One region of the Pseudomonas arabinosi genome, then DNA from elsewhere that is predicted to be linked to it. Evidence: predicted binding sites of a transcription regulator. Region 1 holds the regulator's gene; each other region holds the start of a gene.
What was found. Region 1 encodes sigma-54, which starts transcription at its own class of promoters, with help from an activator protein. Its sites were predicted from a motif close to ANTGGCATNNANNTTGCTNT; they were not measured.
Positions count from the first base shown of each region.

Region 2: ACMXYJ_RS05980 (pilin) is a predicted target of sigma-54. The motif match lies at 2,669-2,688, and genes of this name have one in related genera.
Region 3: flgB (flagellar basal body rod protein FlgB) is a predicted target of sigma-54. The motif match lies at 2,220-2,239, and genes of this name have one in related genera.

Region 1 covers NZ_CP180480.1:6,264,484-6,268,528, reverse strand. The annotation lists gene rapZ (RNase adapter RapZ) at 1-616, opposite strand, end outside; gene ptsN (PTS IIA-like nitrogen regulatory protein PtsN) at 619-1,083, opposite strand; gene hpf (ribosome hibernation-promoting factor, HPF/YfiA family) at 1,096-1,404, opposite strand; gene ACMXYJ_RS29155 (RNA polymerase factor sigma-54) at 1,479-2,972, opposite strand; gene lptB (LPS export ABC transporter ATP-binding protein) at 3,157-3,882, opposite strand; gene lptA (lipopolysaccharide transport periplasmic protein LptA) at 3,882-4,045, opposite strand, start outside.
Region 2 covers NZ_CP180480.1:1,299,580-1,303,624, reverse strand. The annotation lists gene ACMXYJ_RS05995 (DUF748 domain-containing protein) at 1-1,055, shown strand, start outside; gene ACMXYJ_RS05990 (DUF2845 domain-containing protein) at 1,055-1,351, shown strand; gene ACMXYJ_RS05985 (BON domain-containing protein) at 1,544-1,900, opposite strand; gene ACMXYJ_RS05980 (pilin) at 2,215-2,622, opposite strand; gene pilB (type IV-A pilus assembly ATPase PilB) at 2,849-4,045, shown strand, end outside.
Region 3 covers NZ_CP180480.1:5,639,609-5,643,653, forward strand. The annotation lists gene flgE (flagellar hook protein FlgE) at 1-554, opposite strand, end outside; gene flgD (flagellar hook assembly protein FlgD) at 586-1,308, opposite strand; gene flgC (flagellar basal body rod protein FlgC) at 1,324-1,767, opposite strand; gene flgB (flagellar basal body rod protein FlgB) at 1,771-2,178, opposite strand; gene cheR (protein-glutamate O-methyltransferase CheR) at 2,546-3,373, opposite strand; gene ACMXYJ_RS26240 (chemotaxis protein CheV) at 3,420-4,045, opposite strand, start outside.

The DNA.
Region 1 (4,045 bases):
GCCCGGACTGATCGCGCAACTCTGGCTTCCAGTAAGGGTTCGGCAGGCAGCGCACGTCGAACACCAGATCAGCGTCCACCGGCATGCCACGCTTGAAGCCGAAAGACTCCACCAGGAACGCCGTACCGGGTTCCGGCTGGTTCAGCAGGCGCAGCTTGATGGTATCTCGCAGCTGATACAGGTTCAGGTTGGTGGTGTTTACTTTGAGATCGGCGAGGTCGGCAATCGGCCCGAGCAGGGCGGTCTCATCGTTGATGGCCTCGGCCAGCGAGCGACTGGCATTGCTCAGCGGGTGACGACGGCGGGTTTCCGAGAAACGTTTGAGCAAGGTTTCTTCGTCGGCGTCCAGATACAGCACATCACACTGGATATGCCGGCTGCGCACTTCTTCCAGCAGTTCGGGAAACCGCGACAAGTGACTCGGCAAGTTGCGCGCATCGATGGATACGGCAACCAGCGGTTGTGCCAGCTCGGTGTGAATCAACGCGCGTTCGGCCAGTTCCGGCAACAGACCGGCGGGCAGGTTGTCGATGCAGTAGTAGCCGTTGTCCTCGAGAACATCGAGTGCGGTACTTTTACCTGAGCCGGAGCGGCCACTGACGATGATCAAGCGCATGATTAATGACCGTTTTGCTCGTCCAGGACAACCTGATACAAGGCTTCATTGCTCGGGGCGCTGCGCAGTTTTTCGCGCACTTCCTTGCGGTCGAGCATGCTGGCGATCTGGCGCAGTAACTCCAGGTGCGCATCGGTAGCAGCTTCCGGGACCAGCAGAACGAACAGCAGGTCAACCGGGGCGCCGTCGATGGCGTCGAAATCAATGGGTGCATCAAGGTGCATCAGGGCGCTGATGGGCGAGGCGCAGCCCTTCAGGCGGCAGTGGGGAATGGCGATGCCGTTGCCAAAACCGGTTGAACCGAGTTTTTCACGGGCAATCAAAGCCTCGAAGACATCTTGCATCTCCAGATCCGGCACTTCTTTGTGGATAAGGTTGGCAATTTGCTCGAGGGCTTTCTTTTTACTGCCGCCCGGCACGTTCACGAGGGAACGGCCGGGGGTCAGGATGCTTTCAAGTCGGATCATGGGTTGGGAGTGTTAACGACCGGTCGCGCCCTGGAGGAGGCTTTGGGTCTTTTCCTTATGCTTTTTGAGTTGTTTATCCAGCTTGTCGGTCAGTGCGTCGATCGCCGCGTACATATCGGTATGCTCCGCGTTTGCGACCACTTCATTGCCGGGAATATGCAGCGTGGCTTCGATTTTCTGCTTGAGCTTTTCGACCGTCATCGTGACTTGCACATTGGTGATCTTGTCGAAATGCCTCTCTAATCGTTCGAGTTTTTCGCCGATGTAGGTGCGAAGAGGTTCGGTCACTTCCAGTTGGTGTCCACTGATGTTGACTTGCATACAGCTTCTCCTTCGTTGCCAGTGCATAAAGCGGCAGGCAGAAATGCCTGCCACTGGAACGCTGTGGCGTGGCTCTACATCAACCGCTTGCGTTCGCTCGAAGGCGCGATCCCGAGGGATTCGCGGTACTTGGCGACGGTGCGGCGAGCCACCTGAATGCCTTGTGCCTCCAGTAAACCAGCGATCTTGCTGTCACTCAACGGCTTTTTCTGATTTTCCGCGGCAACCAGTTTTTTGATGATCGCGCGGATCGCCGTGGACGAGCATTCACCGCCCTCGGAGGTGCTGACGTGGCTGGAGAAAAAGTATTTCAGTTCATATATGCCCCGTGGGGTATGCATGAATTTCTGCGTGGTTACCCGTGAAATCGTCGATTCGTGCATGCCCACCGCTTCGGCGATGTCATGCAGGACCAGCGGTTTCATGGCTTCGTCGCCGTATTCAAGAAAGCCGCGCTGATGTTCGACGATCTGGGTGGCTACTTTCATCAGGGTTTCGTTGCGGCTTTGCAGGCTCTTGATGAACCAGCGGGCCTCTTGCAACTGATTGCGCATGAAGGTGTTGTCGGCGCTGGTGTCGGCGCGGCGCACGAAACCGGCGTATTGAGCGTTGACCCGCAGTCGCGGCACGGATTCCTGGTTCAGCTCCACCAGCCAGCGTTCGTTGTCCTTGCGTACGATCACGTCGGGAACGACGTATTCGGCTTCGCCGGACTCGATTTGCGAGCCTGGGCGCGGGTTGAGGCTCTGCACCAGTTCAATCACCTGGCGCAGTTCATCTTCCTTGAGCTTCATGCGACGCATCAGCTGGCTGTAGTCGCGGCTGCCAAGCAGGTCGATGTAATCGGTGACCAGGCGTTTGGCCTCGACCAGCCAAGGCGTCTTGGCGGGCAACTGGCGCAATTGCAGCAGCAGGCATTCGCCCAGGTTGCGGGCGCCGATGCCAGCGGGTTCGAATTGCTGGATGCGGTGCAGGACGGCTTCGATTTCGTCCAGTTCGATGTCCAGTTCCGGGTCGAAGGCTTCGAGAATCTCCTCAAGGGTTTCGTCCAGGTAGCCCTGATTGTTGATGCAGTCGATCAGGGTCACGGCGATCAGGCGATCAGTGTCGGACATCGGGGCCAGGTTCAGTTGCCACAGCAGGTGGCTTTGCAGGCTTTCGCCGGCCGATGTCCGGGTGGTGAAGTCCCACTCGTCGTCATCGTTGCTCGGCAGGCTGCTGGCGCTGGTCTGGTAGACGTCTTCCCACGCGGTATCGACGGGCAGTTCGTTGGGGATGCGCTCGTTCCAGTCGCCTTCCTCGAGGTTATCAACCGTCGGGGCGGTTTCCTGGTAGGAGGGTTCCTGAATGTCAGCGTTGGGTTGCTGTTCGGCTTTGTCGGCCAAGGGGTCGGCGTTATCGAAGTCGTCGCCTTCTTCCTGGCGTTCGAGCATCGGATTGGACTCCAGGGCCTCCTGGATTTCCTGTTGCAGGTCCAGGGTCGACAATTGGAGCAGGCGGATGGCCTGTTGCAGCTGCGGTGTCATCGTCAGCTGCTGGCCCATTCTCAAGACTAGCGATGGTTTCATGGCAGGGGCTTAACACCTTATTCGCCGGCGCACATGCGCCATCCACTACAGGGCGCCGAAGCGCCAAACATAAGCAAATTATATGCCCGAAACTGCAGCGTTTGCCTAGAGCGCTGTAACAATAAAAAAATGTTGATTTTTTATCGAGACAAGCGCCCGGGCAACCAGCCAGACACCTCAGTGCTTACAGGCGGAACTCATGGCCCAGATACACTTCCTTGACCAGGTCGTTGGCCAGGATGGTGGCAGAGTCACCTTCGGCGATCAGCTGGCCATCGTTGACGATGTAGGCGGTTTCGCAGATATCCAGGGTTTCACGGACGTTGTGGTCAGTGATCAGCACGCCAATGCCCTTGGCCTTGAGGTGATAGATGATCTGTTTGATGTCGCCCACCGAAATCGGGTCCACGCCGGCGAACGGTTCGTCGAGCAGGATGAATTTCGGGTTGGTAGCCAGTGCCCGGGCGATTTCCACACGACGGCGTTCACCACCGGACAGGCTCATGCCGAGGTTGTCGCGGATGTGGCTGATGTGGAATTCCTGCAGCAGGCTTTCCAGCTCTTGGCGACGACCGGCCTTGTCGAGTTCCTTGCGGGTCTCGAGGATCGCCATGATGTTGTCAGCTACCGAGAGTTTGCGGAAGATCGATGCTTCTTGCGGAAGATAGCCGATACCGGCCTTCGCACGCCCGTGCATGGGCTGGTGGCTGACATCCAGGTCGTCAATCAGTACGCGGCCCTGATCGGCCTGTACCAGGCCGACAATCATGTAAAAGCAGGTGGTCTTGCCGGCGCCGTTGGGACCTAGCAGGCCGACGATCTGACCGCTGTCGATCGACAGGCTGACGTCGCGCACAACCTGGCGGCTCTTGTAGCTCTTGGCCAGATGCTGAGCTTTCAGAGTTGCCATTACTGGGCCTTTTTCTCGTCGGTTTTCGGCTTGGGCTGGATCACCATGTCGATGCGCGGACGCGACTCGGTGACCTTGTTGCCCGTCGCGCGACCGGCGCTCGCAAGCTTTTTGACCGTGTCGTAGACGATTTTCTCGCCTTGGGTGACGTTGTTGTCCTTGT
Region 2 (4,045 bases), 2.0 Mb from region 1:
TGGATATCAAAGGCAAGGTCGACCGCTATGCACCGGTCACCATCAAGGGCTCGGTCAACCCGTTCGACCCAATGGCCAGCCTCGACATCGCCACCAGTTTCAAACGTGTTGAACTGACCACGCTCACGCCCTACTCCGGCAAGTTCGCCGGTTACCGCATCCGCAAGGGCCGCCTCAATCTCGACCTGCATTACATGATCACCAAGGGCCAGCTCAAGGCCGAAAACAAAGTGGTGGTCGAGCAACTGCAACTGGGTGAGAAAGTCGACAGCCCAGACGCCGTGAGCCTGCCGCTGAAACTGGCGATCGCGTTGCTCAAGGACGTCGATGGCAAGATTTCCATTGAACTGCCGGTGACTGGCGACCTGAACAACCCGCAGTTCAGCATCATGCCGATTGTCTGGCAGACCTTGCGCAACCTGATCGTCAAAGCCGCCGCAGCGCCATTCAAAATGATTGGCGGACTGGTCAGTGGTGGTGGTTCGGAAGATTTGGGCACCGTGTCGTTTGCCCCGGGTTCAAGCGACCTGAGCAAGGAGGCCGAGGGCTCGCTGGTCAAACTGTCCCAGGCCCTCAAGGAACGTCCGGCCCTGCGCCTGGAAATCGAAGGCACGGCAGCTGCAAGCAGCGATGGCCCGCTGATCGCCGAACAACGTCTGGAACGGGAGTATCAGTACAACTACTACAAAATGCTCCAGCGTCGCGGTGACAAGGTGCCGGCCAAGGCTTCATTGCTGGAAGTACCTGATAACGAAAAAGGTCCACTGCTGGAAGGGATCTACCGCACGCGCCTGAAAACCCAGCCGCCCGCCGAATGGAAGGACCTGGGCAAGGAAGAACGCACGGTAAAAATGCGCGAAGGCGTGATCAAGTTCTGGAGTTCCAGCGACGTGCTGTTGCGTGAGTTGGGTCAGGAACGCGCCAGCAGCATCAAGGACTATCTGGTCGACAAGGGTCAGTTGGCCGATGACCGCGTGTACTTCATCGACGCTAGCCTCGGTGAAGCGGAAAGTGACGGTCGGGTGGTTACGCCGCTGCACCTGGACGCCGAGTGATGGGCGCGAAATGGCTGATGAGCCTGGCTCTGGCGATGGCCGCCAGTCAGGCCTCGGCAGCCGACACCCTGCGCTGTGGCAGTCAATTGGTCAGTGTCGGGGACAGGTCCAGCGAAGTGCTGCAGAAATGCGGTGAACCGGTCAGCCGTGATCTGTTGGGCTACAAGCGCAGCGCTAACCGACGGGAAGAGTTTCAAGTCGAGGAATGGACCTACGGACCCAACGGCGGGATGTATCAGTACCTGCGTTTTGAAGGTAATCGTTTGAAGCAGATCACCAGCAAGCGCGGTAACTGAGTCCACCACAATCTTACGTAGACCCCACATTTGGTTTTGCGTCGCTCACAAATAGAACAGGCCCTGACACGAATGCCGGGGCCTGTAATGGCCACATCCTTATGGCCTTTCGCATGAACTCTCCTGAGGCGGCAGACGTATTGCTCGGCCCGCCTGTCGCGCCTTCTCCCAGTCCAGGCGAGAAGTCTTGTCTTACTCGGCTTTCAGGCCGTCAGCGGAGACCGCCTGGACGCCTTTGATTTTCTTGGTGATCGCCACGGCGGTGGCTTTCTGAGCTTCAGTCACCGCAACGGTGGACGACAGGGACACGACGCCTTTGTTGGTTTCAACTTTGATATCGGTACCAGGAATGCCTTTTTCAGTCACCAGGTCACTTTTGACTTTGGTGGTGATCCAGGTGTCGGAAGTAGCTTCCTTGGCCTTGGTCACTTCACCCGCCGCCAGAGTCATCGGAGCCTGGGTGGTTTGAGTGGTCTGTGCAAATGCAGCGTTGGCCATGGTCAGGGTCAGCGCGGTAGCAGTAGCGGCAGCGATAGCGAACTTCTTCATACGAGTAACTCCTGTTTTTCATAAAGTCTGCTGCGTGTCTTGTCAGCAGGGTTACTGGAGATAGTGCGAACGCTGTGCCAACTTTGAAACAGTCAACAAATACATATAAATCAACAACTTACAAAAACACCTGATTTTCGGAATCATGCAAATTGCATGACTTGGAAATTATCGACATGCAAGTTGCGGGTTTTGCCGCAGGCCTAAGGCCATGAATTGTTGGAAGTTTTCTCAATTACTTCAATTTGCCCCGAACGGCGAACAAAAAAATACCCCGCATCGGAAGAGGCGGGGTATTCATCAGCGCGTAAGGATCAGACGCCTGTGCAGCCTTTAGGCGAGTATTCCTGAGCAACGGTGGTGGCACACGTCCAGCCAGTCAGCGCACGCGTCAGCGTGATTGTTTTACTCAGAACCGGTCCCGGCGCGTTGAGAATCGTGCATCCGATCGTACCGGTACCATCAGTCGCGACCCCAGCGACTGTGGTTGTGCAGTTGGAGGTCGTGAGGGTTCCGCCGACGGTTGCCAGATCCGGATTGGTCCCTTGATTCATAAGGTCCTCAAACGGAACCTTCAACGCCGTAATCTCTGCAAGCCCGGCAGTTACCTTGGCCCGGGCCTGATACTTGGAGTACTGCGGCAACGCAAACGTCGCCAGAATCCCGATGATCGCCACCACGATCAGCAGCTCGATCAGGGTAAAACCTTTTTGAGTCTTCATAGACAAGCTCCATGCATGAGTCGAAATCTCATGATCTGAGCTAGGCGCAGCACAGCCCATGCCAAGCGCCGCGCTCCCTGTTGGCGGGGACCTGAGGCGAGTGCATCGCCCTTTCCTACCCCCAGAATCCGCACTATCTGACACTTTTTGTCACCTGAACGCCGCTGGTTTGGTTCCACCGCTTGACTAGGCTATAAGTCATGAACTGTCTGCGTCCGGTATCCCAATGAATGACATCGCCCTTAGCGGTCTGGCCAAGCAATTGGTCCTGGCCGAGCTGCTCACTGACAAAAGCGCGCAACAGGCGTTTCAGCAAGCCCAACGCAACAAAATCTCCCTGGTCAGTTATCTGGTGCAGAACAAACTGGTGAAGAGTCGCCAGGTCGCCGAGATCGCTTCGGAACACTTCGGCATGGCCTTGCTCGACCTCAACTGTCTGGACAAGGAAACCCAACCCAAGGGTCTGGTCAGCGAGAAGTTGATTCGCCAGCACCACGCCCTGCCCCTCTGGCGGCGCGGCAACAAGTTGTTCGTGGGCGTTTCCGACCCGACCAATCATCAGGCCATCAATGACATCCAGTTCAGTACCGGGCTGACTACCGAAGCCATCCTGGTGGAGGACGACAAGCTCAGCGACGCCATCGAAAAATTTTTCGATACCCAAGGCACTGGCCTCGAAGACATGGCCGACGTCGACCTCGATGGCGTGGACATCGAGTCGATCGATGACAAGCAAGACGCCATCGCCGGCCAGGATGCCGAGGACGCGCCCGTGGTGCGCTTCGTTCACAAGATGTTGCTGGACGCGATCAAAAGCGGCTCTTCCGACCTGCATTTCGAGCCCTACGAAAAGACCTACCGAGTGCGGATGCGCACCGACGGTATTTTGCGTGAAGTCGCCAAGCCACCGATTCACCTGGCCAATCGCATTGCCGCGCGACTGAAAGTCATGGCCAGTCTCGACATCTCCGAACGGCGCCGCCCCCAGGACGGGCGGATCAAAATGCGCCTGTCCAAGAGCAAATCCATCGACTTTCGGGTCAATACCCTGCCGACCCTGTGGGGCGAGAAAGTGGTGATCCGGATCCTCGACCCGTCCAGCGCTCAAATGGGCATCGACGCCCTCGGCTATGAGCCCGACCAGAAAGACCTGTACATGGCCGCCCTCAAGCAGCCACAGGGGATGATTCTGGTGACCGGGCCCACCGGCTCGGGCAAGACCGTATCGCTCTACACCGGGCTGAACATTCTCAACACCGTGGACATCAACATCTCCACCGCCGAAGACCCGGTAGAGATCAACATGGAAGGCATCAACCAGGTCAACGTCAATCCCAAACAGGGAATGGACTTCGCCCAGGCGCTGCGCTCGTTTCTGCGTCAAGACCCGGACGTGATCATGGTCGGCGAGATCCGCGACCTC
Region 3 (4,045 bases), 620 kb from region 1:
AAAGACGCTTCCTTGGACGGGTCAAACGGATTGGTCGTCTGGTTGATGATGGGAGCTGTGGAGTTCAGGTTGATCGTCGACGAAACCGTGGAGGTGTTTTTTGGCGCCAGGTTCGACGTATCGATGCGCAGGTCAGTCAAAACACCATTGAGGATCTTGCCATTGGCATCCACGCCATAACCCTGCAGACGCGCAGAGCCATCGCTATTGGTGACGTAACCGTCCTTGTCGACCTTGAACGTACCGGCACGGGTGTAGGACATCGAACCGTTCTCGCTCAGCACGAAGAAGCCGGAACCGTTGATGCCCATGTCCAGCACGTTGCCGGTGTTGTTGACGTCGCCCTGGGTGAACTGCTGGGAAACGTTGGCCAGGCGCACGCCGTTACCGATGGTTTTGCTGCCGGAACCCAGCTTGGTAGCCGAGTAAACGTCTTCGAATTCCGCACGGGACGATTTGAAACCGGTGGTCGCGACGTTGGCGATGTTGTTGCCGGTCACGTCCAGTTGTTTGTTGGCTGCATAGAGACCGCTAAGGCCGATATTGAAAGACATATTCCACTCCTTTGTGCCGTGTTAGTCGGCTCTACATACCAATAGTTTGTACTTTGGACAGGGCGATGCTGCCCGCCCCGGCCAGGTTGAGCATCAACTCACCGCCGGTCTGGCTGATGGTCACGCTGTTGACGGTGGCCGGCAGGTACGTCACCAGCGAAGTCGCCTTGCCGTCGTAAGTCGCCGTAGCGCCGAACGTATAGGTACCCGCCTTGGCCACTTCGCCTGCGTCGTTTTTGCCGTCCCAGATAAAACTGGAAGTACCGGCTTTCTGGCTGCCCAGGTCGATGGAGCGGACAACCTTGCCATCGGCATCGGTGATCTTGATCTTGACCGGGTCTACCGACGCCGGTACGGCCATGGTGCCGGTGAAACTCTTGGAGGTATCGACCACAGCCTTGTCGGCCGGTGCAATAACCGAACGCCCGACCAGCGACGACGCCTGCAACGCCTGGGACGAGTTGTAATTGCTCGCCAGGCCACTGACGGTGTCGTTGAGCGTGGTGATGCCTTCCAGGCTACTGAACTGGGCCAACTGGGCGACGAACTCGCCGTTGTCCTGCGGTTCCAGCGGATTCTGGTTTTTCAGCTGCGTTACCAGCAACTGGAGGAACGCGTCCTTGCCCAGGGCCTTTTTGCCGGTGGCGCTATTCGTCGCCGACGCCAGGCCGTCGGCACTGGTGTTGGTCTTGATCGAGGAGTTGGCCAGGATGTCCTTGAGGCTCAAACCACTGGTGGTATCGGTAACACTCATCTGAGTCGCCCCTTATCACTGACCGAGGGTCAGGACCTTTTGCATCATGGTTTTGGCGGTGTTCATCATTTCGGCGTTGGTCTGGAACGAACGGCTCGCGGAAATCATGTCAGCCATTTCTTCCACCACGTTGACGTTGGGGTAGTAGACGTAGCCCTTGGCGTCGGCCGCCGGATGGTTCGGCTCGTAGCGCGCGTCAAGGTTGCTCTGGTCTTCGACCACGCCCAGCACTTGCACGCCTTGACCGGCCGCATCCTGGTTCTGGAACAGCGATTCGCTGCCGCCGCTCTGGCCGCCCTGGAACATGGTGGCGAACACCGGGTGCCGCGCACGGTAGGTCTGGTCGATGCTCGACGAGACGGTCTCGGCGTTGGCGATGTTACTGGCGACGGTGTTCAAGCGAGTGGTCTGGGCACTCATGCCGCTACCGGCAATGTTGAAAACACTGGCTAGAGACATGACTTACTCTCCACGAAGGGCTGACACCAGCCCTTTGAATTTGCTGTTGAGCAGGGTGAAGCTGGCCTGGAAGTTGACCGCGTTTTCCGCGTACGCTGATTGTTCAAGCTGAGCGTCCACGGTGTTCTGGTCGATCGACGGTTGCATCGGCGTGCGATACAGCAGCGACTCGTCGCCATTGCCCAGGCCTTCGGCTTCGATATGACGGCTGTTGGTCATGTTCAAGGCGAAAGATCCGCTCTTGGTCTTCTCGTTCTGTGCGGCGAGCACTTTCGAGAAGTCCAGATCCCGAGCCTTGTAGTTCGGGGTGTCGGCGTTGGCGATGTTGTTGGCCAGGACTTCGGCACGCTGGGCGCGGAAGCCCAGGGCTTGTTCGTGGATACCGAGCGCTTTATCGAAGCTGATGCTCATGTCGGAAACCTTCGGGTGACCTGATTTTTCGTAACATGGACATAGCAAGCGGCGTGCCAAATCGAAAAAGCCCGGAAACCGGGGCTTTGCGGGCAGTGGCAACGTGGCAATGCCAGAAAAGCGGCAACCGATTTCCGCCGCCTGCCGCTTTTCTGCCGCTTATCACGGTCTGGAGAACACCACCTGACCCTGTGGGAGCGAGCTTGCTCGCGATGGCGGAGTGTCAGACGACGAAGATGTTGACTGACACGACGCGATCGCGAGCAAGCTCGCTCCCACAGGGGATAGGTGGTGGGATTGAGAATTAAGCAGGCAAAAAAAACGGGAGCCCCCCTGAGGACTCCCGTTTTTTGATGACGCCAACGAATCACTTCGCCTGGTAAATGATCCCCGGGCTGCACTGGACCATCTGGTAATGATCCGGCAAACCGTTCAGCGCCTCGGAAGCACCGAGGAACAGATAACCGCCTGGCTTCAACGTGCTGTGAATGCGCAACAGAATGTCCTTCTTCACCTCGGCGGAGAAGTAGATCAACACGTTGCGGCAGAACACGATGTCGAACTTGCCCAGCGCCGCGTAGCTGTCCAGCAGGTTGAACGAGCGAAACTCCACCCGGCTCTTGATCGGTGCCTTGATTGCCCAGCGCCCCGGCCCTTTCGGGTCGAAGTAACGTTGAAGGCGCTCGGGCGACAGGCCACGGCCGATGGCCAGGCTGTCGTACTCGCCGGTCTTGCAGTTGGTCAGCATGGTCCCGGACAGGTCGGTGGCAACGATCTGCACGCCCATCTTCAACTGGCCCATGTTCACGCGCTCGAACTCATCGATCGACATCGACAGCGAATACGGTTCCTGACCCGATGAACAGGCCGCCGACCAGATCCGCAGACGCTGGCCAGGGGCCGCCTTGATCGCTGCCGGCAGCACCTTGTTCTTCAACACTTCAAACGGATAGGTGTCACGAAACCACAGGGTTTCGTTGGTGGTCATGGCATCCACCACCATCTCGCGCAAACCGCTGCGCGGCTGGGTCTGGATGCGCTGGACCAGCTCACCCAGGGACTTGATGCCTTGCTGTTCCATCAGTTTGTTGAGACGGCTCGAGACCAGGTACTGCTTGTTTTCACCGAGCAAAATGCCACAGGCTTTTTCCAGGAAGACCCGGAACTGTTCGAAATCCAAATTACCCGTAGACAAAGATGCCGCCTCTTAAATCGTATTAACCGCCAGGGGCAAAAGGCCCCTAGCTGATGTCTGCTGCTTTGATCCGGTTGACTACCCGGGATGCCAGGTCATCAGGACGGAATTTGGCAAGGAAGTCATCGGCACCGACTTTCTTGACCATCGCCTGATTGAATACACCCGACAACGAAGTATGCAGGATGATGTGAAGCTTTTGCATGCGAGGGTCGTTGCGGATCTCGGCCGTCAGGGTGTACCCGTCCATCTCCGGCATCTCGATGTCGGAAATCATCATCAGGAACTCTTCTTCCGGCTTCTTGCCCTCGTCGACCAGCTTGCGCAGGTAATCCAGCGCTTGCCGACCGTCGTTCAACGCCACCACTTCGACACCGACCGTCTGCAGGCAACGAGTCACCTGCTTGCGCGCCACCGACGAGTCATCGACCGTCAGTACTCGCAAAGAGAGCGCCTTGTGCTGGGTTTCGACATCCACCACGCCAACGGAAATCGCTTCCGGTGTCGGCGCCACTTCTGCCAGCACTTTCTCGACGTCGATGATTTCGACTAACTGATTGTCGACCCGAGTCACAGCCGTCAGGTAATGATCGCGTCCCGTGCCCTTGGGTGGCGGATGAATCTCCTCCCAGTTCATGTTGACGATGCGTTCCACCGACCGCACCAGGAAAC